Linked DNA regions of Blastochloris viridis. The protein of the gene in region 1 interacts with the protein of each later gene in a pairwise test. Links are inferred from orthologs where the notes say so. Each region holds a gene or a part of one and is shown in the gene's direction. Other genes may lie near its edges.

Region 1 (14,528 bases):
AGCTCGAAGCCCGCAACCTCGAACTCAAACGCGATGCCGAGGCGGTCGGCGCCAAGCTCGGCGGCCAGTCGTTCGCGGTGCTGCGCCAGGCCGGTGAGACCGGCCAGCTCTACGGCTCGGTGTCGACCCGTGACCTCGCCGAGCTGATGACCAAGGGCGGCTTCACCGTCGAGCGTCAGCAGCTCGTGCTCAACGCCCCGATCAAGACCATCGGCCTGCACAGGGTGCCGGTGGCGCTGCACCCCGAGGTCGAGGTGACGGTGGTGATCAACGTCGCCCGCAGCGCCGACGAGGCCGAGCGCCAGGCCCGCGGCGAGGACGTTAGCCGTCGCCGTGACGAGGACGAGGACGTCGCCGCCGAGGCGGAAGAGGCGTTCGAGCAGCCGGACGAAGAGGCCGAGGAGGCCTGATGCCAACGGCCCCGGATGCTGACGCATGGGGCCGTTGAAGTTCGCAGGTTTTCGTCCTTGAAAACAATGATCACGCCCGGCCCTTGCGGCCGGGCGTTTTTTATCCGCCGCCGTTTTCCGCGCGGCCGGATCGGAATCGGCTGCGCACCCAGGTGACAGTCAAGACTCGCCTTGGTTGCCGCCGGAGATTCTTGCCGAGGTGTGGATTGCGGTATCGCCGGCGCGGTCAGGGGTCACATCGTCCCCTTTCACCGCACGCGCCATGTTAATCAACGCACCCGCTGCTGGATGATGGCATGGTCGTCGAATCGCTCGCCCGCAAGACCCAAGGTGCAGACCCGCTCTATCGGGTTGCTCCGCACAATGTCGAGGTCGAGCAGGCCCTGCTCGGCGCGGTGCTGGTCAACAACGAAGCGTTCTACCGCGTCTCCGACTTCCTGGAGCCGAAGCATTTCTTCGAGCCGCTGCACCAGTCGGTGTTCGACATTTGCGGACAACTGATCCGCGTCGGCAAGGTGGCGACGCCGGTTACGATCAAGACCTTCCTGCCCGGCGATGCCGACATCGGCGGGCTGACGGTGGCGCAATATCTGGCGCGGCTGGCCGCCGAGGCCACCACCGTCATCAACGCCGCCGACTACGGCCGGGTGATCTACGACCTCGCCACCCGCCGCGAGTTGATCCGCATCGGCGAGGACATGGTTAACATCGCCTTCGACGCGCCGGTCGACATGCCGCCGACCGACCAGATCGAGGACGCCGAACGCCGCCTGTACGAGCTCGCCGAAACCGGCCGTTACGACGGCGGCTTCCTGCGTTTCTCCGACGCGCTGAAGGAGGCGATCGACATGGCCGGCCGCGCCTACCAGCGCGACGGCCATCTGTCGGGTCTGGCCACCGGGCTCGACGACGTCGACGCCCTGATGGGCGGCCTGCAGGCCTCCGACCTCATCATCCTGGCCGGTCGCCCCGGCATGGGCAAAACCGCGCTCGCCACCAACATCGCCTACAACGTCGCCGCCAATTACAACGGCCGGCCACGGCCGGACGGCACGATCGAGACGGTGACCGGCGGCATCGTCGGCTTCTTTTCGCTGGAAATGTCGGCCGAGCAGCTCGCCACCCGCGTACTTGCCGAGCAGTCCGAGATTCCGTCCTCGCGCATCCGCCGTGGCGACATTTCCGACGCCGATTTCGGCAAGCTCGCCGCCGCCGCCCAGGTGATGCAGTCGATCCCGCTCTATATCGACGACACCGGCGGCATCTCGATCGCTCAGCTCACCGCCCGCGCCCGCCGCCTCAAGCGCCAGCGCGGGCTCGACATGATGGTGGTCGATTATCTGCAGTTGCTGTCCGGCTCCTCCAAGCGCGCCAGCGAGGGCCGCGTGCAGGAAATCACCGAGATCACCACCGGCTTGAAGGCGCTGGCCAAGGAACTCTGCGTCCCGATCATCGCGCTGTCGCAGCTGTCGCGGCAGGTCGAAAGCCGCGAAGACAAGCGGCCGCAACTCTCCGACCTGCGTGAATCGGGCTCGATCGAGCAGGACGCCGACGTCGTGCTGTTCGTGTTCCGCGAGGAGTACTACCACAAGAACAAGGAGCCTCGGCAGGGCACCGAGGAGTGGTTCAAGTGGGACCAAGAACTCGAGGCGATCAAGGGCACCGCCGAGCTGATCGTCGGCAAGCAGCGCCACGGCCCGACCGGCTCGGTGAAGCTGCACTTCGCCTCCGAGTTCACCCGCTTCGCCACCCTCGCCCGCGAGGATCGCCTGCCCGACCGGCGGTGAGGGCCGGCGTCGTTTCCGACGACGTGAGACCACAACCGCGATGTCCGCCATCAATGGCCATCGTTCCGGACAAGCGGCGACGCCGCGCGGTCCGGAACCGATGATCCGCCGAGTTTGCAGAATCCGCCCGCGCCCGAGGATGACCGGCGCGGAGCGTGAGCATCCGGCGCGGGACTCCGTTCGCCCGCCTTCGCATTGGTTCACGACCGCCATGGTCTGCTAATGTGGGTCTTTCCCCCGATGTTTTGAGTCCGCGATGCCCGCCGCCGAATTCGCTCCGCTCGCCGCCCCCGACCTTTCGGGCGGCGTTCTCACCGTCGACCTTGCCGCCATCGTCGCCAACTGGAAGACGCTGTCGGCGCTCGCCGCGCCGGGCGCCGCGGCCGGCGTGGTCAAGGCGGATGCGTACGGCTGCGGCGCGGTGGCAGTGGGCCGGGCGTTGGGCGCCGCCGGCTGCATCACCTTCTTCGTCGCCCTGCCCGAGGAAGGAAAGGCGTTGCGAGCGGCCCTGCCCGACGCCGCGATCTACGTGCTGAACGGCCTTCCCCCCGGCGCCTGTGAGGCGTTCGCCGCAGCCCGCCTCCGCCCGGTGATCGGCTCCCTCGCCGAGCTGGCCGAGTGGGAGGCGTTCGTTTCCGCCACCGGCTGGGCCGAGGGCGCGGCGCTGCACCTCGACACCGGCATGAACCGGCTCGGCCTCAGGCCCGAGGAGGCCAAGGCCCTGGCGCTTCGGCCCCGCGGAAAACCGCTGTTCAGCCTGGTGATGAGCCACTACGCCTGCGCCGACGAACACGGCCACCCGCTGACCGCCCGCCAGCTCGTCACCTTCCGCGAGGCCGCGGCACTGTTCCCCGGCGTGCCGGCCTCGCTGTCGAACTCGGCCGGGCTGTTCCTCGGCTCCGCGGCGCAGTTCGACCTCGCCCGGCCCGGCTACGCCCTCTATGGCGGCAACCCGACGCCATGGACGGCGAACCCGATGCGGCCGGTGGTGCGGCTCGACCTTTCCATCGTGCAGAGCCGGATCGTGCCGGCCGGCGAGACGGTGGGCTACGGCGCGCGCTGGACCGCGCCGAACACCTCCCGCATCGCCGTGGTGTCGGCCGGCTATGCCGACGGCCTCCTGCGCACCGCCACCGCCCCCGGCCTGGCGCCGGTGCTGGGGTATATCGACGGCGTCGCCTGCCCGATGGTCGGCCGCATCTCGATGGATCTCGCCGCCTTCGACGTCACCGCGGCGCCGGTGGAAAAGGTCCAGCGCGGCGATACCATCGCGCTGCTCTCCGAGCGCTTCGGCGTCGACGACTACGCCCGCGCCGCCGGCACCGTCGGCTACGAGGTCCTGACCAGCCTCAGCCAGCGATATCAAAGGCGGCACGTCGGCGGGTGAGTGCAAGGCGGGGTTCGGCGCCGCCGCGCCGACGCCTGCCGTTGACTTCCCACGCCGTTCCGTCTCGATGACGCCATGGCCAAGCGCACCATCACCTTCGTCTGCCAGGCCTGCGGCGCGGTCTATACCCGCTGGCAGGGCAAGTGCGATTCCTGCGGCGAGTGGAACACCATCGCCGAAGAGACCTCGGCCGCGGCAGCAGCGCCGGCGGCGCAGCGCCCCGGCCGCAAGGGCCGCCTCGTCGCGCTGGAATCCCTCGCCGGCGGCAGCAGGGACGCCCCCCGCACCGCCAGCGGCATCAACGAACTCGACCGCGTCACCGGCGGCGGCTTCGTGCGCGGCTCGGTGATCCTGATCGGCGGCGACCCCGGCATCGGCAAGTCGACGCTGCTGATCCAGGCCGCAGCCGCCATGGCCGGGCGCGGCGACGGCGTGGTCTACATCTCCGGCGAGGAGGCCACCGGGCAGGTGCGCCTGCGGGCCGAGCGGCTCGGCCTGTCGGCGGCCAAGGTCGCGCTCGCCGCCGAGACCAATGTCGAGGACATCCTCGCCACCTTGAGCGAGGGCCCGCCGCCCAAGCTCGCGGTGATCGATTCGATCCAGACCATGTGGACCGACGCGGTGGAATCGGCGCCCGGCACCGTCGCCCAGGTGCGCGGCTCGGCCCAAGCGCTGATCCGCTACGCCAAACGAAGCGGCGCGGCAGTGATCTTGGTCGGCCACGTCACCAAGGACGGCCAGATCGCCGGCCCGCGCGTGGTCGAGCACATGGTCGACGCCGTGCTGTCGTTCGAGGGCGAGGGCGGCCACCATTTCCGCATCCTGCGCGCGCTCAAGAACCGCTTCGGCCCGACCGACGAGATCGGCGTGTTCGAGATGACCGGGCGGGGCCTGGCCGAGGTGGCGAACCCCTCGGAGCTGTTCCTGTCCGAGCGCGACCTCGGCTCGCCCGGCACCGCGGTGTTCGCCGGCATGGAGGGCACGCGGCCGCTGCTGGTCGAGATCCAGGCGTTGGTGGCGCCGACCTCGCTCGGCACGCCGCGCCGGGCGGTGGTGGGGTGGGACTCCAACCGCCTCGCCATGGTGCTGGCGGTGCTGGAGGCGCACTGCGGCGTCAAGCTCGGCGGCTTCGACGTCTATCTCAACGTCGCCGGCGGCCTGCGCATCAATGAGCCCGCCGCCGATCTTGCCGCCGCCGCCGCGCTGGTGTCGTCGCTGGCCGGAGCGCCGCTGCCGGCGGATGCGGTCTATTTCGGCGAGGTCAGCCTGTCCGGCGCGGTGCGGCCAGTGGCGCACGCCGCCGCCCGCATCAAGGAAGCGGCCAAGCTCGGCTTCAAGCGCGCGGTGTGCCCGGAGGGCGGCCGCGACCTCGGCGAGCCGGCGCTGGCCACTTCCCCGGTCGGCGCGCTGGCCGGCCTCGTCGCCGATATCGCCGCCGCAGCGCCACGCCGCGCCGCGTCCGGCCGCCGCCCGCCGCCCGCTCGACAAGACGGATGACTTTCGCCTCGCGGCAGGGTTATAGAGAGCTGCAAACCTGTGTCACAGCCTGATCCTTCAGCCCAGATAGAGCCGGTCATGGCCGGCGATGTGGTGTTATGCCGTTGACCATTCTCGACATTGCATTGCTGGTCATCATGCTCATGTCCGGGCTGCTCGCCATGGTGCGCGGGCTGATCCGGGAGCTGTTCTCGATCGGCTCATGGCTGGCGGCGGCCGCCGCCGCCGCGGTGTTCTACCCGCAGGTGCTGCCGTTCACGAAGCAATACATCCAGCAGGATTCGCTGGCGATGGCCGCCACCGTCGGCGGCATCTTCCTGCTCACGCTGTTCGTGGTCTGGATCATCACCGCCCGCATCTCCGACGCCATTCTCGACAGCCGGGTCGGCGCGCTCGACCGCAGCCTCGGTTTCGTGTTCGGGCTGGGCCGCGGCCTGATCTTGATGGTGGTGGCGTTCCTGTTCCTGACATGGCTGCTGGAAGGCCAGGACCCGGCGCAAGCCGGCGCCAACCCGGCGCCGACGACCACCTGCGCCCAGAACCCTTCCCGCCAGCCGGCGTGGTTGCGCGATTCCAAATCCTACGCCGTGCTGTGCTCGACCGGCGACTGGCTGAAGTCGCTGCTGCCGGACGACCCCGAGGCGATGCTGAAGAACCTCAAGAAGCCGAAGGACTGATCGGCGGCCGAGCGCACCGAGCGGCGCGCCGGCCACGAAACCGTGATCGGCGCTGCCAGTCGCTTCGGCGGCGGCAGCTGCTAGAACACGCGGCGAACGCACCGTGTTGGGAGCTATCGCAAAGGCCGGCGGTCGATGCGGCTTTCGCCGATTGCGGAAACCAGTTTTGCGGGGATACCGCGCAGGACCGACGATCGGGGGCAGACCTTGTGCTCGATCCGGTCTAGAGCATTCTCCGCAAAAGCGCAGGCCGATTTTGCGAAAGACAAAGCGATCGCTCAAGGGCTTAGAGCGACTGCCGGTGCAAAGATCGGCGGATGCTTTGGAGCCTCGGCCGCAACAGGCGGGTCGGCGATGGTCGGCGACGCCGCGGCCATCGGGAGCCGAGGGCACCCGGTCCGACCGGGTGCGCTGGAGGGTCAGGGATCACGATCTGCTCGCCCCGACCCCATATCATGCTAGCGGCGGCGGCAGCCGGCGGTGGTTTCGATCGCGGATTTCCATGAATCCCTGATTTCAGATGGGAAATCCGCGACCGGGGACGGCGTGATGCCTCAAGCATCCCGGCGTCGGTGTCAGCTATTATGTCGTGTTCGGCGGAGGACGGGATGGACGAGATGGTCGGGTTCGAAGACGATCTGGACGGCGACACGCTGCGCGAGGAATGCGGCGTGTTCGGCATCTTCGGCCACCCCGACGCGGCCGCCATCACCGCCCTCGGCCTGCACGCGCTGCAGCATCGCGGCCAGGAGGCGGCCGGCATCGTCACCTTCGATGGCCGCCGCTTCCACTCCGAGCGCCGCCTTGGCCTGGTCGGCGACACCTTCTCCGACCCCGCCCTCATCAAGCAGCTCGCCGGTGACTCCGCGATCGGCCACGTCCGCTACTCGACCACCGGCGAGACCATCCTGCGCAACGTGCAGCCGCTGTTCGCCGAGATCGAGGGCGGCGGCTTCGCCATCGGCCACAATGGCAACCTGACCAACGGCTTGACGCTGCGGCGCCAATTGGTGACCGAAGGCGCCATCTGCCAATCGACCACCGACACCGAGGTGATGCTGCACCTCGTCGCCCGCTCCAAGCGCAATCGCTTCGTCGACCGCTTCGTCGAGGGCCTGCGGCAACTGGAAGGTGCCTACGCTCTGGTCGGCCTCACCAACAAGAAGCTGATCGGCGCCCGCGACCCCGCCGGCATCCGGCCGCTGGTGCTCGGCATGCTCGACGGCCATCCGATCCTGGCCTCGGAGACGTGCGCGCTCGACATCATCGGCGCCCGCTACGTGCGCGACGTCGAGAACGGCGAGGTGATCGTAGTGTCGGAGGACGGCGTCGAGAGCCTGAAGCCGTTCCCGCCGATGCCGCCGCGGCCGTGCATTTTCGAGTTCATCTATTTCGCCCGGCCGGACTCGGTGGTGGGCGGCCGCTCGGTCTACCAGGTGCGCAAGGGCTTCGGCCGCGAACTGGCGCGCGAAACCGCGGTGGAGGCCGACGTGGTGGTGCCAGTGCCCGATTCCGGCGTGCCGGCGGCGATCGGCTACGCCCAGCAGTCCGGCATTCCCTACGAACTCGGCATCATCCGCAACCACTATGTCGGCCGCACCTTCATCCAGCCGACCCAGACCATCCGCGAGATGGGGGTGCGCCTGAAGCACTCCGCCAACCGCGCCGTGGTGGCTGGCAAGCGTATCGTGCTGGTCGACGATTCGCTGGTGCGCGGCACCACCTCGGTGAAGATCGTGCAGATGATGCGCGACGCCGGCGCCCGCGAGGTGCACTTCCGCATCGCCTCCCCGCCCATCACCAACCCCGACTATTACGGCATCGACACGCCGGAGCGCGACAAGCTGCTCGCCGCCAACCACGACCTGGAAGGCATGCGCAGCTATATCGGCGCCGACACCCTGGCCTTCCTGTCGGTCGAGGGGCTTTACCGCGCCATGGGAGTCGAGGCCCGCGACCCGGTCCGGCCGCAGTTCACCGACCACTGCTTCACCGGCGACTACCCGACCGCGCTGACCGACCGCGACGGCGAGACCCCGCCGCCGCGCCAGCTGTCGCTGCTCGCCGAGGCCAGCTGATCTTTCTCTCGGAGTTAGAAGCCATGGACCGTCCGCTCGCCGGCCGTATCGCGCTGGTCACCGGCGCCTCGCGCGGCATCGGCCGCGCCACCGCCCTCGCTTTGGCCAAGGCCGGCGCCCACGTCATCGCCGTCGCCCGCACCGAGGGCGGCCTCACCGAGCTCGACGACGAGATCAAGGCCTCGACCGGCGAAGGCGCCACCCTGGTGCCGCTCGACCTCAAGGACGGCGACGGCCTCGACCGGCTCGGCGCCGCCATCTTCCAGCGCTGGAAGAAGCTCGACATCCTGGTCGCCAACGCCGCGACGCTCGGCCCGATCTCGCCGCTCGCCCACGTCGAGGTCGACCACTGGGACCACCTGATCGCGGTCAACATCACCGCCACCTGGCGGACGATCCGCGCCATGGACCCGTTGCTGCGCGCCTCCGACGCCGGCCGGGTGGTGCTGCTGTCGTCCGGTGTCGCCCAGTCGCCGCGGGCCTATTGGGGGCCGTACGCCCTCACCAAGGCCGCGGTCGACTGCATGGGCCGCACCTACGCCGCCGAGGTTGCCACCACGCCGGTGAAGGTCAACCTGTTCAACCCCGGCCCGACCCGCACCAAGATGCGCGCCACCGCCATGCCGGGCGAAGACCCCCAGACGCTGCCGCCGCCCGAGGCGCCGGCGGCGAAGATCGTCGAGCTCTGCCTGCCAAGCTTCACCGAGTCCGGCCGCATCTACGAGTACAAGACCGGCACGCTGAAGACCTTCCAGCCGCCGGCGTGAGCGTGCCCGCAGCCGTCGTCCCGGACGGTGCGTGATGCGCAGCATCCGCGCCGCGCCGGGATCGTTCGGCGAGCAGGCGTCTTTTCTGCACGCGGTTCCGGATCGCGCGGCTTCGCCGCTTGTCCGGAACGACAGCACGCAAGCCGCTCACTTGCCCTTGTCGTAGGGGTTCTTCGGCTCGCGATAGGTCACCCTGATCGGCGTGCCGGGCAGCTCGAACACCTCGCGCAGCGAGTTGGTCAGATAGCGGGTGTAGCTGTCGGGCAGCGCGTCGAGCCTGGTGCCGAATAGCACGAAGCTCGGCGGCCGTGCCTTGGCTTGCGTCGCGTAGCGGATCTTGATGCGCTTGCCGCTCACCGCCGGCGGCGGATGCTGCTCCAGCACGCCTTCCAGCCAGCGATTGATGCGCGCCGTCGAGACCCGCCGGTTCCACACCTCGTAAGCCTGAACGACCGCCGCCATCAGCCGGTCGAGCCCCTCGCCCTGCACCGCCGAGGTCGCAGCGATCGGCACGCCGCGGATCTGCGGCAAGGCGTGGTCGGTGTCCTCGCGCAGCCGCTTGATGGCGCCGGCTTTCGCCGTCACCAGATCCCACTTGGTGAAGCCGATCACCACCGCCCGCCCCTCGCGCTCGGCAAGGTCGGCGATGCGGGTGTCCTGTTCCTCGAACGGCTTGGTGGCATCCATCAGCACCACCACCACCTCGGCGAACCGCACCGCCCGCAGCGCGTCGGCGACCGACAGCTTTTCCAGCTTGTCCTCGATGCGGGCGCGACGGCGCAAGCCCGCGGTGTCCCACACCTGGAAGGCGCGGTCGTTGTAGACGAGGTCCACCGCGATGGAATCGCGGGTGATGCCGGCCTCCGGTCCGGTGAGCAGGCGGTCCTCGCCGAGCAGCGCGTTGATCAGCGTCGACTTGCCGGCATTGGGCCGGCCGATCACCGCGACCTTGATCGGGCGGGTGGGATCGATGGCCTCGCCGGCGTCGGCGTCCTCCTCATCCTCCGGCGGCCGGGCGGTGGCCTCGGGCAATGCGTCGCAGATGGCGTCGTAGAGGTCGGACAGCCCCTCGCCGTGCTCGGCCGAGAGCGGCACCGGAGTACCGAGCCCGAGTTCCCACGCTTCGGCCGCGGCTTCGGCACCGCGGCGGCCCTCGCTCTTGTTGGCGAGCAGGATCACCGGGCGGCCGGCGCGGCGCGCGACATTGGCGAAGGCGCGGTCGGTCGGCGTCAGCCCGCTGCGGACGTCGATCATGAACAAGATGGCGTCGGCGTCGCGGATCGCTGCCTCGGTCTGGGCGCGCATGCGCCCTTCCAGGCTCGCCGCATCGGCCTCTTCGAGGCCGGCGGTGTCGACGATGGTGAAGGTGAGGTCGCCGAGGTGGCCCTCGCCCTCGCGGCGGTCGCGGGTGACGCCGGGACGGTCGTCGACCAGCGCGAGGCGCTTGCCGACGAGGCGGTTGAATAGCGTCGACTTGCCGACATTGGGCCGGCCGACGATGGCGAGAGTGAACATCGGCCGCTCCTAGGATGCCTGACGGTCATGAAACGAACATCCGGCCTGCCCGGCCGGATCATGCGGTTTCCGAAAGATAACGTCGCAATCCCGGAAACGATCTCGCCGAAAATCCGCGTTCGGAAACCGGACGTTCGGCAAACGGGATACGGTTTGAAGGCGAAACCAGCCGCAAACCGTATCATACGGCTTGCGGTCGATCACGTCGTGATCAACGGAAACAGCCTCGCCGAAAAATCCTTGATGGGAAACGTATTTTCCGGCGACAGGACCGCGAAACTCCGGCCTGTTCGGCCGGATTTCTTATCAGTCCTCCGCGCCCTGCGGCTCGGCCTTGGCTCTGCTTTTCGCCTTGCCCTTGGCCTTGGCCGCCGGCTCCGCCGGCTGCTCGGCTGCCGCCGCGGGCGGCGGCGCGTTGGCCGGCTGGGGCGGCGGCTCGCCATAGTTCACACCGGGCACGCCTTCCGGGAACAGCGGCTTGCGATCGCCCGGCAGCGGCGTCTTACGCTCGTCGAACGGGTTGAGCTTGTCGAGCGACTCGCAGCCTGCCACGGCCAGCGCGCCGGCCGCGAGCAGAAGAAGACGTCGGGAAAGGGCTGCTGCCATGGCCTGCCTCAGTTGGCTTTCGCCGGCGCCGGCATCGGCGCGATGGGCGAGGACAAAAGATCGCGCAGAATCTGGCCGCGCGTGCGGAGGCTGGACGGCGCGGACGGATCGCCGACCAGCGCGTCGACCCACTGCCGGGCGGCGTCGCGGTCGCCCGCCTTCCACGCCGACAGCGCCAGCAGTTCGCGGGCGGAGTGTCGGAAGGCCGCCTCCGGCGCGGCGAGCGGCTCCAGCCGCGCCTTGAGGTCGGCATAGGGGGCGTCGTCGACCAGGATCAGCCCGGCCCGGATCTGGGCGAGGTCGCGGAACAGCGGCAGCGCCTTGGCGTCGCCGGCCAGCGCGTCGAACTCGCGCACCGCCGCCGCCTTGTCGGTCGAGGCCAACGCGCCGGCGCGGGCAAAGCGCGCCAGCAGGGCGTAGCCGGTCGGCGCGTCGGCCGCCAGCTTGGCCAGGGCGGCGTCGGCGTCCGCGGTATTGCCGTCGCTGACGAGCCGCAGCGCCGCCTCGAACCGGGCGCCGGCCGCCTCGGCCTGACGATGCTGCCACCACTCCCAGCCGCGCCAGCCCGCCACCGCGAGCACGATGACGACGGCGAGAGTCAGCACCAAGCCGCCGTACTTGCTCCAAAGCGCATGCAGCCGTTCGCGGCGAACGTCTTCCTCGACTTCCTTGAAAATATCGGACATCGGCCCAGTGAACTCCCGATCGGCCGTCTGGCCTTAAGGTGGGGTCGTGGCGAGGCCGTGGCAGAACCCGGAGGCCGGGTCAAGCCCCGACGCCCGGCAGCACCGGAACGCCGATCAGCCAATGGTGGACGCCGAACAGAAAGGCCAGCCACAGCACGGCGCCGGCCACCACCGAGGTGGTGTCGGCCCGCGTCCAGCCGCCGGGATTGCCCGGCACCTTGAGGTCGCGCCGCTTGACCGAGATGCGGTCGTAGACGCCGAACGCCAAGAAGGCGCCGAACAGCAGGATCGAGCCGAGGTCACCATTGGCGAGAAGGTGGGCCAGCGCCCAGATCTTGATGCCGACCAGCATCGGATGCTTGACCCGGTAGCGGATCAGGCTCGGCCGCGGCGGCATCGCCGCGAGCACGATGAAGGCCGGCAGCATCAGCGTCAACGCGAGGTGCTGGGTCCACACCGGCGGCGTCCACACCGGGATCAGGCCGTGGGCGCGATACTCGCCGAAGCCCCACACCATCAGCACAAGGCCACTGAGCGCCAGCACGCCGTGAACGCCCTTGTAGACGCTCTCGCTGCCGCCGAGCGCAGCGACGGTGCGCCCGCGTAGCGGCCGCAGGGTGGGCAGGAGGTGGGGGGCGAAAAACAGCAAGAGGCCGGGCACAAGCAGCGTCATGGCGGATCCGTAGGCTGTGGCGCCACCGGATCGTCGGCGGCAGGCGGCGAAGGTATAGGCGAAAACCGTGCCGGCGTCGCGGCGAAGACCGCGCCGCCGATCAAGGATCCTCAGGGTCTCTCCCGTCCGAGGCTGACGGGCTGACGCTGCATCCAGGACGACAGGCACTCGTCCGGCTGCGGCACCGCGAGCAACCTCACCCCGCCGGCTTTTTCATGGCGTAGACGTTGTCCGGCCCCGGAAAGGTACGGCTGCGGACGTCGCGGGCGTACGCCTCCACCGCCGCGGCGATGCCGGGCCCGAGGTCGCCGTAGCGCTTGACGAATTTCGGCACCCGCGGCGTCAGGCCGAGCATGTCCTCCAGCACCAGCACCTGCCCGTCGCAGGCAGCGGAGGCGCCGATGCCGATGGTGGGGCACGCCACCTCGGCGGTGATCTTGCGGGCGAGCGGCTCGGCCACCGCCTCGATCACCATGGCGAACGCACCGGCCTCGGCCACCGCGCGGGCATCGTCCTCGATCGCGGCCCAGTCGGCCTCCTCGCGGCCTTGGGCGCGGAAGCCACCCAGCACGTTGATCGACTGCGGGGTGAGGCCGATGTGCGCCATCACCGGGATGCCGCGCTCGACCAGGAAGCGGATGGTGTCGGCCATGCGCCGGCCGCCCTCCAGCTTGATGGCGCCGCAGCCGGTCTCCTTCATCACCCGCGCCGAGTTGCGGAAGGCGTCCTCGCGCGAGGCCTCGTAGCTGCCGAACGGCATGTCGATCGCCACCAGCGCGTGCCTGGAGCCGCGCATCACCGCCAGCCCCTGCAGGATCATCATGTCGAGCGTGACCGGCACGGTGGATTCGAGCCCGTGCATCACCATCCCGAGCGAGTCGCCGACCAAGATGACGTCACACACCGCATCGACCAGGCGCGCGGTGTGGGTGTGATAGGCGGTCAGCGACACGATCGGCTCGCCGTTCTTGCGGGCACGGATGTCGGGAGCAGTGAGGCGGCGGGTCTCGGCGTGGGCGGACATGACGGCACCAGATCGGACGGGGGCCGTTGCTATAGGACAGAACGGCGCCGGCGTCGCCGCCCTGCCCGTACGACTTCGGTCGCAGGCGACGAGGCAAGCAGGGCATCCGGCCGATGCCGGCTCGACCCGGCCCAGCGGTCAAGGCCTCGGCGGGCTGACCGGGTCCTCGCCCGGCAGGGCGGTGGCCTCTTCGAGCACGTCGCGGACATAAAGCTGCTTGACCGCGACGAATGCCACCGCGGTGAGCGGCGCGGCAAACAGCACGCCGAGCGGGCCGAGCAGCACGCCGAACGCCACCAGCGCGAACAGCGTCAGCGCCGGCGGCAGGTTGACCGTCTCGCGCTGGATCAGCGGCAAAATGAGGTTGCTCTCGATCTGCTGCACCACCAGGAACAGCACCAGCACCCACAGTGCGGTACCGGAGTCGACCGAAAACGCCACCAGGAGCGCCGGCACCGCGCTGAGGATCGGCCCCGCCACCGGCACGAACTCGCCGAGGCCGGCCACCAGCCCCAGCGCCAGCGCCGACGGCACCCCGAGCAGATAGAGCCCGCCGGCGGTGAGGATGGCGACCAGCAGCATCGACACCAACTGGCCGAGGAACCACAGCTTGAGCACCCGGCCGGCGGCATCGAGCGCGACGCCGAGCCGCTGGCGCGCCGGCTCGGGAAACAGCGTGAGCGCGCCGCGGGCATAGAGGCCAGGGCTCGCGGCGAGATAGATGCCGGCGACCACCACCAGCATGACGCCGGCAATGATGCCGACCAAGCCCGAGGTATAGCCGGCGATTTCCTGGACGACGTTGCCGCGCCGGGCGAACCCTGCGGCCTCGCGGCCGATCAGCTCGGCAGCATTGGGGATGCCGATGGTGCGGCCGAGGTCGTCGAGCTGCGCCGGCAATTGCTGAAACAGCGTGGTGAACTGGCCCGACAGCTGGGCCCCGAGCAGCACGCCGAACGTCGCCGCGCTGCCGAGCACTGCCGCGCCGGCCAGCACGAGCGCCCATCCGGCGGAAACCGGCAGCACCCGCTCGATCCCATCGGCGAAGCTCCGCAGGATGGTGGCCACCACCACCGCCGCGAACGCCAGCACCAGCACGTCTGCGAGCTGCCATAGCAGCAGCGCCAGCACCACAACGCCGAGAACGGCCAGCGTCGCCTGCACCAGCCGCGGCACGTCGAGCAGTTGCGCTGGCGGCGCCTCCCGATCACCTCGGGCGCCGCCGCCAGCGTCAGCCGCTTTGGTCATGCCCGCGGCCTCAATCGGCCGCGCCGATCACCAGCACGCCGTCGCTCTTGCGCGACTCGACGGTCTTGCCGCTGGGGCCCGGGCTGTCGAGCTTGGCGCTCTCGGTGCAGGCGAACGGGTATTCGCCCGGCCGCTTCGGCGTGCGCAGATTGAGCACGACCGAGGTGCCGTCT
Region 2 (14,526 bases), 130 kb from region 1 along the record:
ATGGTGTCCTCGACCATGGCCTTGGTCATCACCGGCGCCGGCGAATAGGCGCCCATGCCGCCGGTGTTGGGACCCTCATCGCCGTCGAAGGCGCGCTTGTGGTCCTGGGCGGTGGCGAGCGGCAGCGCGGTGACGCCATCGCTGAGCACGAAGAACGAGGCTTCCTCGCCCTCCAGGACCTCCTCGATCACCACCTCGGCGCCGGCAGCGCCGGCGAACAGGTGGTCGATGGCGGCCTCCGCCTCCTCGATGGTCGCGGCGACCACCACGCCCTTGCCGGCGGCAAGCCCGTCGGCTTTGACCACGATCGGCGCGCCGTGCCGGCGGACATAGGCCTTGGCGGGCTGTGCGGCGTCGAAGCGGGCGTAATCGGCGGTGGGGATGCCGGCGTCGCGGCACAGGTCCTTGGTGAAGCCCTTGGAGCCTTCGAGCCGGGCTGCCGCCTTGGTCGGGCCGAACGCCTTGATGCCGGCGGCCTCGAGGTCGTCGACCAGGCCGGCGACCAGCGGCGCCTCGGGGCCGACCACCACGAGGTCGATGCTCTTGACCCGGCAGAACGCGATCACCGCGGCATGGTCGGCCGGGTCGAGCGCGATGCAGGCTGCCTCCTCGGCAATGCCGGGGTTGCCCGGCGCGCAATAGAGCCGGGTCAGCCGCGGGCTCGCCGCCAGCTTCCAGGCCAGCGCATGTTCGCGGCCGCCCGAGCCGATCAGAAGGACATTCATGTTGACTCACTCCCGCTCCGGCGGAGGGGTAGCGGGCAGGGCGGCGGACTGCAAGCCCGCTGCGGCAGTGCACCGGTGGCGCTGCGCTTTACGCGGACGGGGAAGCGGCTACAGGATTGTAACCGCCCGCCGAGGTGGGCAGAATTCCGCATAACGCGGGAAAGGACATTCGAAAATGGATCGTCTCGTCACGGTGTTCGGGGGGTCGGGCTTCGTTGGGCGCCACGCGGTGCGGGCGCTGGCGCGGGCCGGCTGGCGGGTGCGTGCCGCGGTGCGGCGCCCGGACCTCGCCGGGCATCTGCAGCCGCTCGGCTCGGTCGGCCAGATCACCGCCATCCAGGCCAATCTGCGCGATGCGGATTCGGTCCGCCGCGCGGTCGAGGGCTCGGAGGCGGTGGTCAACGCCGTCGGCATCCTGTTCGAGACCGGCCGCCAGCGGTTCGGCTCGGTCCACGCCCAGGGCGCCGGCACGGTGGCCGAGGCGGCTGCGGCGGTCGGCGCGCGCATGGTGCACATCTCGGCGATCGGCGCCGACGCTGCGTCGGGCTCGATCTACGCCCGCACCAAGGCCGAGGGCGAGGCCAAGGTTATTGCGGCGGCGCCGGGCGCGGTGATTCTGCGGCCCTCCATCGTGTTCGGCCCGGAGGACGGCTTCTTCAACCTGTTCGCCAGCCTCGCCCGCATCTCGCCGGTGCTGCCGCTGGTCGGCGGCGGCACCACCTGCTTCCAGCCGGTCTATGCTGGCGACGTCGCCAAAGCGGTGGTGAAGGGGGCGGATGGCCAGGCGGCGCCCGCCGTCTACGAGCTCGGCGGCCCGGAGGTGAAGACCTTCCGCGAACTGTTGGAGCTGATCCTGAACATCACCGGCCGCAAGCGGCTGTTGGTGCCGCTGCCGTTCTGGGTGGCCTATCTCCAGGCCTCGGTGCTGCAATATCTGCCGAACCCGCTGATGACGCCGGACCAGGTGACGCTGCTCAAGACCAACAACATCGTCTCGCACGCCGCGATCGATTCGGGCCGCACGCTGGAGGGGCTCGGCATCCAGCCCACCGCGCTGCTCACCATCCTGCCGAGCTATCTGTCGCGGTTCCGCCGCACCGGCCAGTTCGCCGGCTCGTCGGCGGTCTGACACGGTTTCGGCGTTCGCGGCGCGATCTGGCGACGCCGCCTCGCGCCGGCGGTTACGTTGTTACCGGCGGGCAGTGTTACCGGGGGGCAGTGGCGGGGCGGCGCGCCCCGCCACGCTCGGCGCCGGCTCATCCCACCAGCCACAGCGCCAGCAGGCCGGCCGTTCCCGCGGCGATGCGGTAATAGGCGAACGGCGCGAAGCCGTGGCGGGAGATGAAGTCGAGCAGCGATTTCACCACCAGCACCGCGGCGCAGAACGCGGCGACGAAGCCGACGAAGATCAGGAGGCCGTGGTCGACATCGAGCGTCGACCAGTTCTTGTAAAGGTCGTAGCTGAAGGCGCCGGCCATGGTCGGCAAGGCGAGGAAGAACGAGAATTCGGCGGCGGCGCGCTTGTCGACCCCGAGCAACATGGCGCCGACGATGGTGGCGCCCGAGCGCGACACGCCGGGGATCATCGCCACGGTCTGGCAACAGCCGATATAGAAGCAGGTCAGCGGCGACAGCGCGGTGGCGTCGTGGTGGCGCGGCGTCAAGGTCAGGCGGTCGACGATCAGCAGCGCCACGCCGCCGACGATCAGGCTGACGCAGATCAGTGCCGGCGTATGGAACAGCACAGTTTTGATAAAGCCGTGCGCGGCAACGCCGATCAGCGCCGCCGGCAGGAATCCGGCGACGATGCCGATGACGAACCGCCGCGCCGCAGGGTCTGTCCGCAAGCGCATCGCAATGCCGGTAAACTTGGCGAAGTAGACCACCAAGATCGCCAGGATCGCGCCGAGCTGGATCAGGACCTCGAAGGTCTTTCCCGGCGAGTCAAAGCCGAGAAAATGCCCGGCGAGCAACAGATGTCCAGTGGATGAGACCGGTAAGAATTCGGTAAGACCTTCGAGAAGTCCGAGGCAGGTCGCTTCGATCAGATCGCCGAGCGTCATATGTCACCCTTGGCCGGCGGGCTCAGCAGGCAGGATGCGGCTGAACCGGCACGCCGTTCTTCCATAGCCGCAAGCTTTACTGCAAGCATTTCCCCCATTGCTCCGGGGCTGGGCGGCAATGGTACCGTTGACGCTCCTCCAGCCCGCGGTTATAGAGCCAGCGTGCGAGTTGCGGCCCGGCACGCCGGCGAGCCGGGAAGCTCGCGTGAGCGATCCAGATAAGCAGCCCTGCAGGCGCGGCGTCGGGCCGCATCGAAAGGCACAGGATTCCAGGAATGGCCAATACCAGTTCCGCTAAGAAAGCGGCCCGTAAGATCGCCCGGCGGACCGCGATCAACAAGATGCGGCGCACCCGGGTGCGCACCGCGGTGCGCAAGGTCGAAGACGCGCTCGCCAAGGGCGATGCCGTCGGCGCCGTTGCCGCGCTCAAGCTCGCCGAGCCGGAGATCATGCGCTCGGTCGGCAAGGGCATCCTGCACCGCAACACCGCCGCCCGCAAAGTGTCGCGCCTGACCAAGCGGGTGAAGAAGATCGGCGCCTGACGCCGTCGGTCGGCCGGGCCCGCATCGCGACGATGGGCGGGTCTGTTCCAGAACGGAACACCAAATCAAAAAAGGGCGCCGGAGCTGGTCTCCGGCGCCCTTTTGCGTTGGGCGGGCCCCGATCGGGTGCCAAATCGGCTTAATCTGCGTTTACCCTATTGACACACTTTTCGGAATTTCCGGCTTTTTGCGCGGCGCAGTAGCGTTGGGGGCTCGGCTCGCCCGCACAAATTTTCTATATGTAGGACAAGAGCTTGGACCCTAAGGGCGATGGGGGGGTCGGGCCGGGACCCGGTTTGGGGGCAAGGCAAAGCTGGTGTAGCCGTATCGTGGCCGGGCCGGTCGGGGGGGCGTCCTCCCCAGGATTCCAACAGAGTCCTCAGCGATTTGCCGGCTGAGCATCGGGCCGCGACGACCGCTTTCGTTTCGGGTGCGGTTCGGCCGCATCGCCAGTCCGGTTGCGAAGGGCGGGAGGCGTGTTAAGACTCCGTTCACCTGGGGGCGATCCACAGGTGAGTTTGTGTGGGACCAGATTTTTTTGAGTCGGATGCGGGGAGCTTTTTATGATGATTCGAATTTCTGCCAGGGTCTTGTGCATGGCGTAAGAATTCTGTGAGCGTTCTACTCGAACGTTTGTTCGGTAGATGATTGACCGGTCGCAAGACGGCGATTGGATTCATTCAAATCGACATACCAAGTAAAAAGAGCTGCGCGTTGTTGCAGCCGGGGGAACACTATGTCCGTGATTATCGGGAGCCGCACCCTCCGCGCGGCCGCCGCGCTGACGGCCCAGGTTGCGAACGCTGATAGGCTCAGTTGGACGCGGCTCCGGCTCGACGTGGGCGCCGAGTGCACCGCCGGCGGACGAGGTGGCGGCGGCGGGCCCGGGATCCGGTCCGGCACCTAACGCGTGACATCAACCGGCGCCGCTGGCGCGCTTTCGGCGCGCCGCCCCGGTATCTCTTCAGTACAAGTTGAGTTTTGCTCTCTGCCCTAATCGGGCAGAGCGAGGTCCTTGCGACCCTATCGATAAGAAAATGGAGCGGCAAATGTACAAGAGCGAAGGTATCGCGAGCGGGTTTTTCCCCGGCCACAAGTCGGCGCGACCCGCGCAGGGGTCATTTGCCCGCACGCCGGCGCGTTTCGACTCGCAGACGGCCGCTGCTTCCTGGGATCGTGTGCGCTCGCGCCTGAAGTCGACGCTGGGCGAGGAGGTTTATACGAGCTGGTTCGCCTGCATGCAGCTCGACGCCGTGGCGGGCGAGGGCGTGCAGCTGTCGGTGCCGACCCGGTTTCTGAAGAGCTGGATCCAGACCCATTATGCCGAGCCGCTCGACACTTTTTGGCGCGAGGAGGTGCCGACCCTCAAGCAGGTCGACCTCGTGGTGCGCTCGGCGGTGGCCCGCATGCCGCTCCGTCCGGTCGGCGAGCAGGCCGCAGCGCCGAAGGCGACGGCTGCCGCCGCCGTTGCGCCGAGGCCGCGCACGGCCGTGCCGTTTGCCGCCGAGGCGCCGATGGCGAGCGTCGACGGGCTGCCGGCCTCGCCGCTCGACCCGCGGCTGAATTTCGATACCTTCGTGGTCGGCCGCTCCAACACCCTGGCACACGCCGCCGCACGGGAGATCTCCGAGTGCCGCGCCGGCGAGAGCACCCGCTTCAACCCGCTCTACGTCCATTCCGCCGTCGGGCTCGGCAAAACCCACCTGCTGCAGGCGATTGCGTGGCAGGCCAGCCGGCTCGGCCGCCGCGTGCTCTACCTCACCGCCGAGAAGTTCATGTTCGGCTTCGTCGCGGCGCTGAAGAATCAGACCGCGCTGGCGTTCAAGGAGGCGCTGCGCGGCATCGACCTTTTGATCATCGACGATCTGCAGTTCCTGCAAGGCAAGTCGGTGCAGCAGGAGTTCTGTCACACTCTCAATGCCTTGATCGATTCGGGCCGTCCGGTGGTGATCGCCGCCGACCGTCCGCCGGCGGAACTTGAGAGCCTGGACGAGCGGGTGCGCTCGCGCCTCGCCGGCGGCCTGCCGGTCGAGATCGGGCCGCTCGAGGAGGAGCTGCGCCGCTCGATCCTCGCCGCCCGCATCGGCCAGATCCGCGCCAAGCACCCGGGCTTCGAGGTGCCGGACGAGGTGGTCGGCTACGTCGCGGCCCAGGTCACTGCCAATGGCCGCGACCTCGACGGTGCCCTGAACCGGCTGCTCGCCCACAACACGCTGACCAGCTGCGCGGTGACGCTGGAGATGGCCGAGCACGCCATCCGCGATCTGGTGCGCAGCCCCGATAACACCAAACGGGTGCGGATCGAGGACATCATCCGCATCGTCGCCGAGCATTCCGGCATCACCAAGCAGGATGTCCTGTCCTCGCGCCGCACCGCCAATGTGGTGCTGCCGCGTCAGGTCGCGATGTACCTTGCCAAGACCCTGACGCTGCGCTCGCTGCCGGAAATCGGCCGGAGGTTCGGCGGCCGCGATCACACCACGGTGCTGCACGCCGTACGCAAGATCGAGGGCAAGACCAAGACCGATCGCGGCTTTGCCGAAGAGGTCGAGCTTCTCAAACGCCGAATTCTCGAATAAACACGTCAGTCCGGCGCGGAAGCGGGCTGAAGCGCGGCGGGCCTGCCCGAGGCGCAATGGCCTGCGCTCCGGTTCGGCGTTTGCCGAAACTGTCGGGCGTTTCGCTGACGCGGCGACGGATGTATTTGCTGGATTGTCTGCCGTGCGGTTGCGTGTCGCCGGCCTTCGAGGTGTCTTCATGCGTACCGTTGTTGAGCGCGCTGACCTCGCAAAATCGCTCGGCCACGTCCACCGGGTGGTGGAGCGGCGCAATACCATTCCGATTCTCGGCAATGTGCTGCTGCGTGCCGACGGCGCCCGGCTCGAGATGAAGGCCACCGACCTCGACCTCGAGGTGGTCGAATCGATTGCCGCCGACGTCAAGGTGGCCGGCGCCACCACCGTGCCGGCGCACATGTTCTACGACATCGTGCGCAAGCTGCCGGAGGGCGCCGAGATCTCGCTCGAGGCGGACGCTGAAAAGGGCACGCTGGTGATCCGTGCCGGTCGCGCCCGCTTCCAGTTGCAGACGCTGCCGGAGTCCGACTTCCCCGACCTCACCGCCGGCGAGTTCGGCCACCGCTTCGCGCTCAGCGCCGCCGAGCTCAAGCGCCTGGTCGACAAGACCCAGTTCGCGATCTCGACCGAGGAGACGCGCTACTATCTCAACGGCATCTACCTCCACACCGTGCCGGGTGCGGACGTCGAGTTGCTGCGCGCGGTCGCCACCGACGGCCACCGCCTCGCCCAGATCGAGCTGCCGGCGCCGGCCGGCGCGGTCGGCATGCCGGGCGTGATCGTGCCGCGCAAGACCGTGGCCGAGGTGCAGCGCCTGATGGAGGATGGCTCGGCCGAGGTGGTGGTGGAACTCTCCACCGCCAAGATCCGCTTTGCCTTCGGCGACATCGTGCTGACCTCCAAGCTGATCGACGGCACCTTTCCCGATTATGTGCGGGTGATCCCGGTCGCCAACGACAAGACCCTGGTAGTCGACAAGGCCGATTTTGCTGCGGCGATCGACCGGGTGTCGACGGTGTCGAGCGAACGCGGCCGCGCCGTCAAGCTGGCGCTGTCGGAGGGCAAGCTGGTGCTGACGGTGGTGAACCCCGACTCCGGCTCTGCCACCGAGGAGATCGAGGCCGAATACGCCGCCGATCCGCTCGAGATCGGCTTCAACTCGCGTTATCTGCTGGAGATCACTGGCCAGCTCGAGGGCGACGAGGCCGAGCTGAAACTGGCCGACCCCGGCTCGCCGACCCTGGTGCGCGACAAGGGCAGCCAGGGCGCGCTCTATGTGCTGATGCCGATGCGGGTGTGAGCGGGCGAGGTCGGCGGGATTCGGGCCGGCGCAGGGTCGGCAGATGATGACCTCGGTCGAGGCTCCGCCCGATTGCCGCCCCGCCGCGCGGGTGCGGCGGCTGGCGCTGGTGAATTTCCGCTCCTGGCGCCACGTGGTGATCGAGCCCGGCGCGGCCTCGGTGGTGCTGGTCGGCGCCAATGGTGCCGGCAAGACCAACATTCTCGAAGCGATCTCCTTCCTCGCCCCCGGCCGCGGCCTGCGCCGCGCCACGCTGGAGGAGGTGGCGCGGGTCGGCGACGGCTTGTCCGGCGATGGACCGCCCGGCGACGGATCTTCGGGCGATGGATCCTTGGGCGAAGGATCCTGGGCGGTGTCCGCCGAGATCGACGGACAGGTCGGGCCGGCGCTGCTCGGCACCGGCATTGCGCCGCGCGGCGCGGGCGGGCCGCCCACCGTCCGGGAGTGCCGCATCGACCGCGCCCCGGTCGGCTCGGCGGCGGCGTTCGCCGAGCATCTCGCGATCGCCTGGCTGATCCCGCAGATGGACCAGCTGTTCACCGGGCCGGCCGCCGAGCGGCGGCGCTTTCTCGACCGCATGGTGCTGGCGGTCGATCCCACCCATGGCGGGCGCATCAACGCGCTGGAGCGGGCGCTGCGCTCGCGCAACCGTCTCCTGGAGCAGGGCACGGCTGACACGCGCTGGCTCGACGCGGTTGAGCACGAGGTCGCCGAGGTGGCGGTGGCGGTGGCGGCGGCGCGGGCCGAGACGGTGCGCCGGCTGGTCGGCGAGATCGCCGCGACGCGCGCGGCGTCCGGGCCGTTTCCGTGGGCCGGCATTGCCGTCGACGGCTGGCTGGAGGCGGAGGTCGGCGGCACCCCGGCGCTGGCGCTGGAGGATCGCTACCGCGCCCGCCTCGCCGACGCCCGTGCGCGCGACCGCGCCGCCGGTCGCACGTTGGAGGGGCCGCACCGCTCCGACCTCATCGTCATCTACGGTCCCAAGGGCGTGCCGGCGGCGAGCGCCTCGACCGGCGAGCAGAAGGCGCTGCTGGTCGGGCTGGTGCTGGCGCAGGTGCGGCTGGTCGGGGCGATGACCGGCCTCTTGCCGGTGCTGCTGCTCGACGAGATCGCCGCCCATTTCGATCCCGACCGCCGGGCCGCGCTTCACCGCGCGCTGGCCGATCTCGGCGTGCAGGCGTGGATGACCGGCACCGACGCTGCGGCGTTCGCGGCGGTGGGGGCGGAGACGGTGCAGTTCCGGGTCGAGCCGGGGGCAATCGAGCCGATCGGCTGACGAACCGCCAAAAGAAACGAGCCGCCGGACCAAGGTGTCCGGCGGCTCGACGTGGCGCCCTCCCGACCGGCGGTACCCTGCAAGAAGGGCCGCCGGGCGGCTCGTTGAACGTGACGCTGCCCACGCGCCGCGGCGATGGGCAGATGCGGATGGCCGTGGCGAACCGATGGCCCTCGGAAAACCGCATCGGCGGGCGGCACGGCGGCGGGTGCCGCCGCTGTGCCGTTGTCGTTACTCGGCGGCGATCGCCTGGCGGGTGAACGGCAGGCCAAGCTTCTTCCACACCGCGACCAGCGCGCCGGCGAGATGGTCGATCAGCGCGTCATTGTGGAACGGGGTGGGGGTGATGCGCAGCCGCTCGGCGCCGACCGGCACGGTCGGGTAGTTGATCGGCTGGATGTAGATGCCATGCTCGGCGAGCAAAAGGTCGGTCGCCGCTTTGCACTTCTCGGCGTCGCGCACCATCACCGGCACGATGTGGGTGTCGGTCGGCATCACCGGCAGGCCGGCATTGGCCAGCACCGCCTTGGCGCGGGTGGCCTGGGCGTGCTGACCGTCGCGCTCGGCGGTCGAGGCCTTGAGGTGGCGGATCGAGGCAGTGGCGGCGGCGCAGATTGCCGGCGGCAGCGCGGTGGTGAAGATGAAGCCGGCGGCGTGCGAGCGAACCGCGTCGACCACGGCTTCGGTCGAGGTGATGTAGCCGCCGAGGCACCCGAACGCCTTGGCCAGCGTGCCCTCGACGACGTCGATGCGCTGCATGTGGCCGTCGCGTTCGGCGATGCCGGCGCCGCGCGGGCCATACATGCCGACGGCGTGGACCTCATCGATATAGGTCATCGCGCTGTACTTCTCGGCAAGGTCGCAGATCTCGCCGATCTTGCCGATGTCGCCGTCCATCGAATAGACGCTCTCGAACACGATCAGCTTGGGGCGCTCCTTGCCGGCGGCCTTGAGCAGGTCTTCGAGATGCTCCATGTCGTTGTGGCGGAAAATCTTCTTCTCGCAGCCGGCCTGCTTGACGCCCTCGATCATCGAATTGTGGTTGAGCGCGTCGGACAGGATCAGGCAGTTCGGAATCAGCTTGGCAAGCGTCGAAATGCCGGTCTGGTTGGAGACGTAGCCGGAGGTGAACACCAGGCCGGCTTCCTTGCCGTGGAGGTCGGCGAGTTCGGCCTCCAGCGTCACCAGCGGGTGGTTGGTGCCGGAGATGTTGCGGGTGCCGCCGGCGCCGGTGCCCATGCGGGCGGCGGTCTCGGTCATCGCCTGAACCACCGCGGGGTGCTGGCCCATGCCGAGATAGTCGTTGGAGCACCAGACGACGACGTCGCGCGGGCCTTCCGGCGAATGCCAGGTGGCATGCGGGAACTCACCGGCACGCCGCTCGAGGTCGGCGAACACCCGGTAGCGTCGCTCGGCCTTCAGGCTCTCGACGGCACCACGGAAGAAGGTCTGATAATCCATGCTACGCTCCTCGGAGCCCTTCGGGGCCGGTCCACTGCATGTTCGCCCCACCATGGACACCAGCGGGCGAAAGCAGCCTTGATCTGCGTCAAGCGCAAATGACAAAGCCGAACGGCGGCGTCAAGTTCGTACGATTTTGCTGAGGCTTGACCGAGGCTTGACCGAGGGGTGCCTGCGGTCGCGACCGCAGGGTGCGTCAATCTGTCCTGACACTTGTGCCGGCGACGGTGACCGGCAACCCGTTACGACGAAACGCGTCCGCCAGCGTCTCGGGCGGGGCGTGGTCGACCAGAAGGCCGGCGGCGCGGTCGCTGTTCGGAATGCGGATCGGGGTCGTGCGCTGGAACTGGGCGTGGTCGGCGAGCAGATATGGCCGCCGTGCGGCGAGCAGCATGCGTGCGCGCAACTCCGCGCCGTGGCGCGTGGTGTCGGTGGGCTCGCCGTCGCTGGTGAAGCCGCGGGCGGAGATGAACGCAAGGTCGCAGGAATAACTGTCGAGCGCCAAAACGGTGTCGACCCCGAACGCCGCCTCCTCGGTGGCGTCGACCTGGCCGCCGAGCACGAAGACGCGGATCAGCGGGTGGCGGACCAGCGCGAGAGCGTGGGTGAGCGAGTGGGTGCAAACGGTGATGTCGCGCTTGCCAAGCAACCCGGACACGATCGCGCCGGCCAGCGCGCCGGAATCGAGCAGAACGGTGGCGCCGTCCTCGATCAGGCTGGCGGCGAGCTGGCCGATGGCCTGACGGCCGCTGGCGCCGGAATCGCGGGTCGTCCGCTGTGGCTGGGGAATGTCGAGCGTGTCGCGGCGCATGGCGCCGCCATGGACAACCTCAAGTTCTCCGCGGTTGGCGAGCAGCTTGAGGTCACGCCGAATTGTCTCGCGCGACACGTCGAACGCGGTTGCGAGTTCGACAACGGATACCGACCCCGCCGCGTGAACGCGGCGGAGGATTTCCGACAGGCGGCGAACGGCCAGAGGACGCGACATGGTGAAAAAAATCTAACTTAAGGACAACCAAGCCATGACATCTGGTTTTCCGGTGGACAAGAGAAACCGCGGCGAAGGGAGAGGACACGGTCGCCGACCATGTGCAGGCCGCAGACCTGAGCCAGGAAAAGCCTCGGTTGGCGATTTCAACTCGGGAGGGACGATCCGGCCGATGGCGCCCACTATGAATTGTGTACGCGCGTTCTGCAACCGAGTTCGTGGTGTAGCGTCAGGTTGGCTGACCGGTTGAAGGCAGATTTGGCGAAAGAATTCGGGGACGATGGTGTGCCCTCTCAGCCGGTTTTGCCCGAAACCGCGCAATCGTCGGCGATTTTTTTGGAAAGCTGATGTAAAACTCAGGCTGGAGAGACCTGTTTCCGATGAAATTAGAAGTTTGGAATTCGGCAAAGCGGCATTGCCGAGTTTGCGGACGAAAAATGCTGCGGCACCAAAGCGATACAAACTAGAGTCGCGAAAATACACGCGAAAGGCGCACAAAGCCAAGGGCGCAACCGAATTCGGCCGCACCGCTGTCACCTGAACCGGTATGCGCTAGACGCATAAGTAAATTTTTTGACAAAACCGGTTTGAACGGAGATCTGGTGGAGAGATACCGCTTTTGGTGGCGGCTGAATTACCTGTCTGCCTCGCCGCATCGTTGCGGGTACCGGCGCTTCTGCGACATGAATGGGAATGACGGACGGCCGGGCGAGGGCGAATTCAATGCAGCCAGTCACCGCTTCAGCTTAGTCGAACCGGACGTGTCAAAGTTCTAGCATCTGCAATCTGATTTGCCAGATTACCATATACCGGTGCGAAAAGCCTGCGAAGGCGAAAGCTCTTGTCGTGCGAGGCACCGCGGCCGGACGGCGTGATTGCAGCTGGATTTGAATTTCGCGGCCACGAATGCCTCCAGCGCCCGAATCGCGCGCAGCCGACGGCGTTGCTGCTTGGCGCGACCGCGTGATTTGGCGGGAACGGCGTCCTCACGCCGCGATGAGCGCCAGAGGAGGGTGGCCAGCCGCCGCCCATTCTCCGCTCGCGCGGCTGACGAACTCCGCCCCAAACGCCGGCACCTCTGCTACAACGCGCGGCGCGCGAAACGTTGCCGCCCAAGCGGCGCAGCGCGGTTGCGCATGCCGTTGTCTATCAGGGAAATGCCCGCCATGACCGACCCGCTGTCCGGCAGCTTCGGCACCGAAACCGTCTCGCCCGAGGAGAGGCGGGCGCTCATCCGCCGCGTGTTCGTCGAGGTGGCGCCGCGCTACGACGTGATGAACGACCTGATGAGCTTTGGCATCCACCGGCTGTGGAAGCGGCAGTTCGCAGCATTGGCGGCGCCGAAGCGAGGTGAGACGGTGGTCGACCTTGCCGGCGGCACTGGTGACGTTGCGCGGCTGATGGCCGGGTCGGGCGCGCGGGTGGTGGTGGTCGATCCGTCGACGGCGATGATGTGCGCCGGCCGGCGGCCGGACGACGCGCTGGAGTTTGTGGCGGGGGAGGGCGAGCGGCTGCCGTTCGGTGCCGGCACCATTGATTGCCTGACGATTTCGTTCGGCATTCGCAACGTCACCCATCTCGGCGAGGCCCTGACCGAAATCCATCGGGTGCTGAAGCCGGGCGGGCGGTTCCTGTGCCTGGAATTCTCCCGCCCCCACGCGATCATTCGCCCATTTTATCAGGCGTGGTCGTCGACCGCGATCCCGGCGCTGGGCGCGGCGATCGCCGGCAGCCCGAGCGCCTACCGCTACCTGATCGAGTCGATCCGCCGGTTCCCCGATCAGCCGGCGTTCGCGCATCTGATCGAACAGGCCGGGTTCGCCGAGGTGCGCTGGATAAATTTGTCGTTCGGCATCGCCGCGATCCACATTGCGACCAAACGCAACGCCTGACGCCTCACGCCGGGTCGGGACGCCGCAATTTGGTGGCGCCATCAGAGCCACGACGGTTCGAAGGCGGGCGGCGCGTTCGCGCGGGATGCCCGGCAGGTCATGTGAAACGGGCCGATCGGCCGGGGTTTCGTCGTCGGCTCGCCGAACAGCTCCGGCCGATCTTAGGCTTGGGTATCAGACCGCGATCAGCAGCCCGCAGACCAGCAGCACGCCGAGCAGCACCTGGAACTGCGCGGTGCGCACCAGCACCTCGTTGAGGCCGGGCCCGACCGCCTCGGCGGCGATCCGGCGGCGCAGCGCGAGCGCGAGCGGCAGCGCCGCAAGCGTCGCCAGCGGTCCGAACGACAGCGAGGTGAGGGCGACCAGCACCCCGAACAGGCAGGCGCCGACCATGATCAGTCCGTAGAGGGACTGGGAGCGCTCAGGCCCGAGCAGAATGGCCAGGGTGCGGCGTCCGGAGGCGGCGTCGCCGACGCGGTCGCGGTGATTGTTGACCAGCAGCACCGCGGCAGCCGGCAGCCCGATCTGCAGGCCGCACATCAAGGCGGTCAGCGACCACGCCCCGGTCATCAGCCAATGGGTGCCGACAACCGCGGCGAGGCCGAAGAACGCCAGCACGAACACCTCGCCGAACGGTGTGCCCGAGATCGGCCGCGGCCCGTTGGAATAGCCGAGCCCGGCCACCAGCGAGGCCGCCCCGATCACCAGCATCGGCACGCCGCCGAGCACGATGGCGAACAGCCCGGCCACCGCGGCGCAGCCGAAGGCGATATAGGCCATGCGCTTGACGTCGGCCGGCTTCATCAGGCCGCTGGCGGTGACGCGGGTGGGGCCGAGCCGGTCGGCGGTGTCGAGGCCGGACTCGCCGTCGCGCCAGTCGTTGAGCAGGTTGGTGCCGATCTGGATCGCCAGCGCCACCGCCAGCGCGATCAGAAACCCCAGCACGGCGAAGCGCCCGCTGCCGGCCACGGCGGAGGCGGCGCCGACCGCCACCGGCACGATCGCCATCGACAAGGTGCGTGGCCGAATGGCCATCCACCAGATCGAGGCCGACGCTGCGCCGGTTCCTGTCGCCATCGCCATCAGATCTCACTCCCGAACCGCGGCCGTCCGCACTGCGCGGGCGGGTGCCGAAGCCGCGGCGCCGGTTGGGCCGGGCGACGGCGCCCCACTCTTGGCCCGAAGATCGCGGCGTGATCAGGGCCTGCCGCATCGAAAAGCCGATTCAATCGCGCAATTTCGACCAATGAACGACATGTCGACCGGCTGCCGCCCCGTTGCGGCCTGCCTGCCCGCGGCGCGGCGCAGGCGGCCGCGACGGATCGGCGTTACGGCCGGACGACGCCGAGCAGGTGGGCGATGTCCTTGAACAGGATCTTCATGTGGGCCGCCGGCTTCTTGCGGACCAACTCCTTGTTCATATAGGCGTCCCAGGTCAGTTTCTGGACGTCCTTGTCGCGGCAGATCGAGACGAAGCGCTCGCGCCGTTTGTCGTTGGTGTAGAAGAACCGCTGCAGCAGGCCGAGGATCCAGAACACCCGGCCGTGGTCCTTCATGAAGCGCTTCCTGGCAGTGGCGAGCGCGCGGACGTCGCCGGTGGCCAGGAACTTCTCGACCGCTTCGGCGGCGAGGCGGCCGCCAGTCAGGGCGTAGAAGATGCCCTCGCCGGAGGCGGGCGCCACCACGCCGGAGGCATCGCCCGC

What was found.
Region 2: the proteins of BVIR_RS03275 (region 1) and dnaA interact in binary tests that used the Escherichia coli proteins (3 or more experiments, as listed by UniProt). The link is inferred for Blastochloris viridis from one-to-one orthologs.

The regions. Positions count from the first base shown.
Region 1 is NZ_CP012946.1:719,306-733,833, reverse strand. What follows is about bases 78-2,951. They hold BVIR_RS03275 (replicative DNA helicase), read left to right. Parts: upstream 78-706; coding sequence 707-2,197; downstream 2,198-2,951. Other genes in these bases: alr (alanine racemase), read left to right, coding at 2,454-2,951; rplI (50S ribosomal protein L9), read left to right, coding at 78-410. In the rest of the region: more of rplI, read left to right, coding at 1-77; more of alr, read left to right, coding at 2,952-3,584; DNA repair protein RadA, read left to right, coding at 3,660-5,081; BVIR_RS03260 (CvpA family protein), read left to right, coding at 5,180-5,758; purF (amidophosphoribosyltransferase), read left to right, coding at 6,367-7,836; BVIR_RS03250 (SDR family NAD(P)-dependent oxidoreductase), read left to right, coding at 7,860-8,603; ribosome biogenesis GTPase Der, read right to left, coding at 8,751-10,118; BVIR_RS03240 (hypothetical protein), read right to left, coding at 10,425-10,724; BVIR_RS03235 (tetratricopeptide repeat protein), read right to left, coding at 10,733-11,410; BVIR_RS03230 (NnrU family protein), read right to left, coding at 11,490-12,083; panB (3-methyl-2-oxobutanoate hydroxymethyltransferase), read right to left, coding at 12,280-13,107; BVIR_RS03220 (AI-2E family transporter), read right to left, coding at 13,246-14,355; BVIR_RS16610 (cupredoxin domain-containing protein), read right to left, coding at 14,366-14,528. UniProt on the Escherichia coli protein: The main replicative DNA helicase, it participates in initiation and elongation during chromosome replication. Travels ahead of the DNA replisome, separating dsDNA into templates for DNA synthesis.
Region 2 is NZ_CP012946.1:595,745-610,270, forward strand. The notes cover bases 3,773-6,644. They hold dnaA (chromosomal replication initiator protein DnaA), read left to right. Parts: upstream 3,773-4,379; coding sequence 4,380-5,909; downstream 5,910-6,644. Other genes in these bases: dnaN (DNA polymerase III subunit beta), read left to right, coding at 6,088-6,644. In the rest of the region: purD (phosphoribosylamine--glycine ligase), read right to left, coding at 1-725; BVIR_RS02715 (complex I NDUFA9 subunit family protein), read left to right, coding at 901-1,854; BVIR_RS02720 (undecaprenyl-diphosphate phosphatase), read right to left, coding at 1,982-2,788; rpsT (30S ribosomal protein S20), read left to right, coding at 3,064-3,330; more of dnaN, read left to right, coding at 6,645-7,206; BVIR_RS02740 (DNA replication/repair protein RecF), read left to right, coding at 7,250-8,482; hemA (5-aminolevulinate synthase), read right to left, coding at 8,714-9,943; BVIR_RS02750 (DeoR/GlpR family DNA-binding transcription regulator), read right to left, coding at 10,140-10,931; BVIR_RS02755 (class I SAM-dependent methyltransferase), read left to right, coding at 12,098-12,823; menA (1,4-dihydroxy-2-naphthoate octaprenyltransferase), read right to left, coding at 12,998-13,900; BVIR_RS02765 (geranylgeranyl diphosphate reductase), read right to left, coding at 14,152-14,526. UniProt on the Escherichia coli protein: Plays an essential in the initiation and regulation of chromosomal replication. Binds in an ATP-dependent fashion to the origin of replication (oriC) to initiate formation of the DNA replication initiation complex once per cell cycle.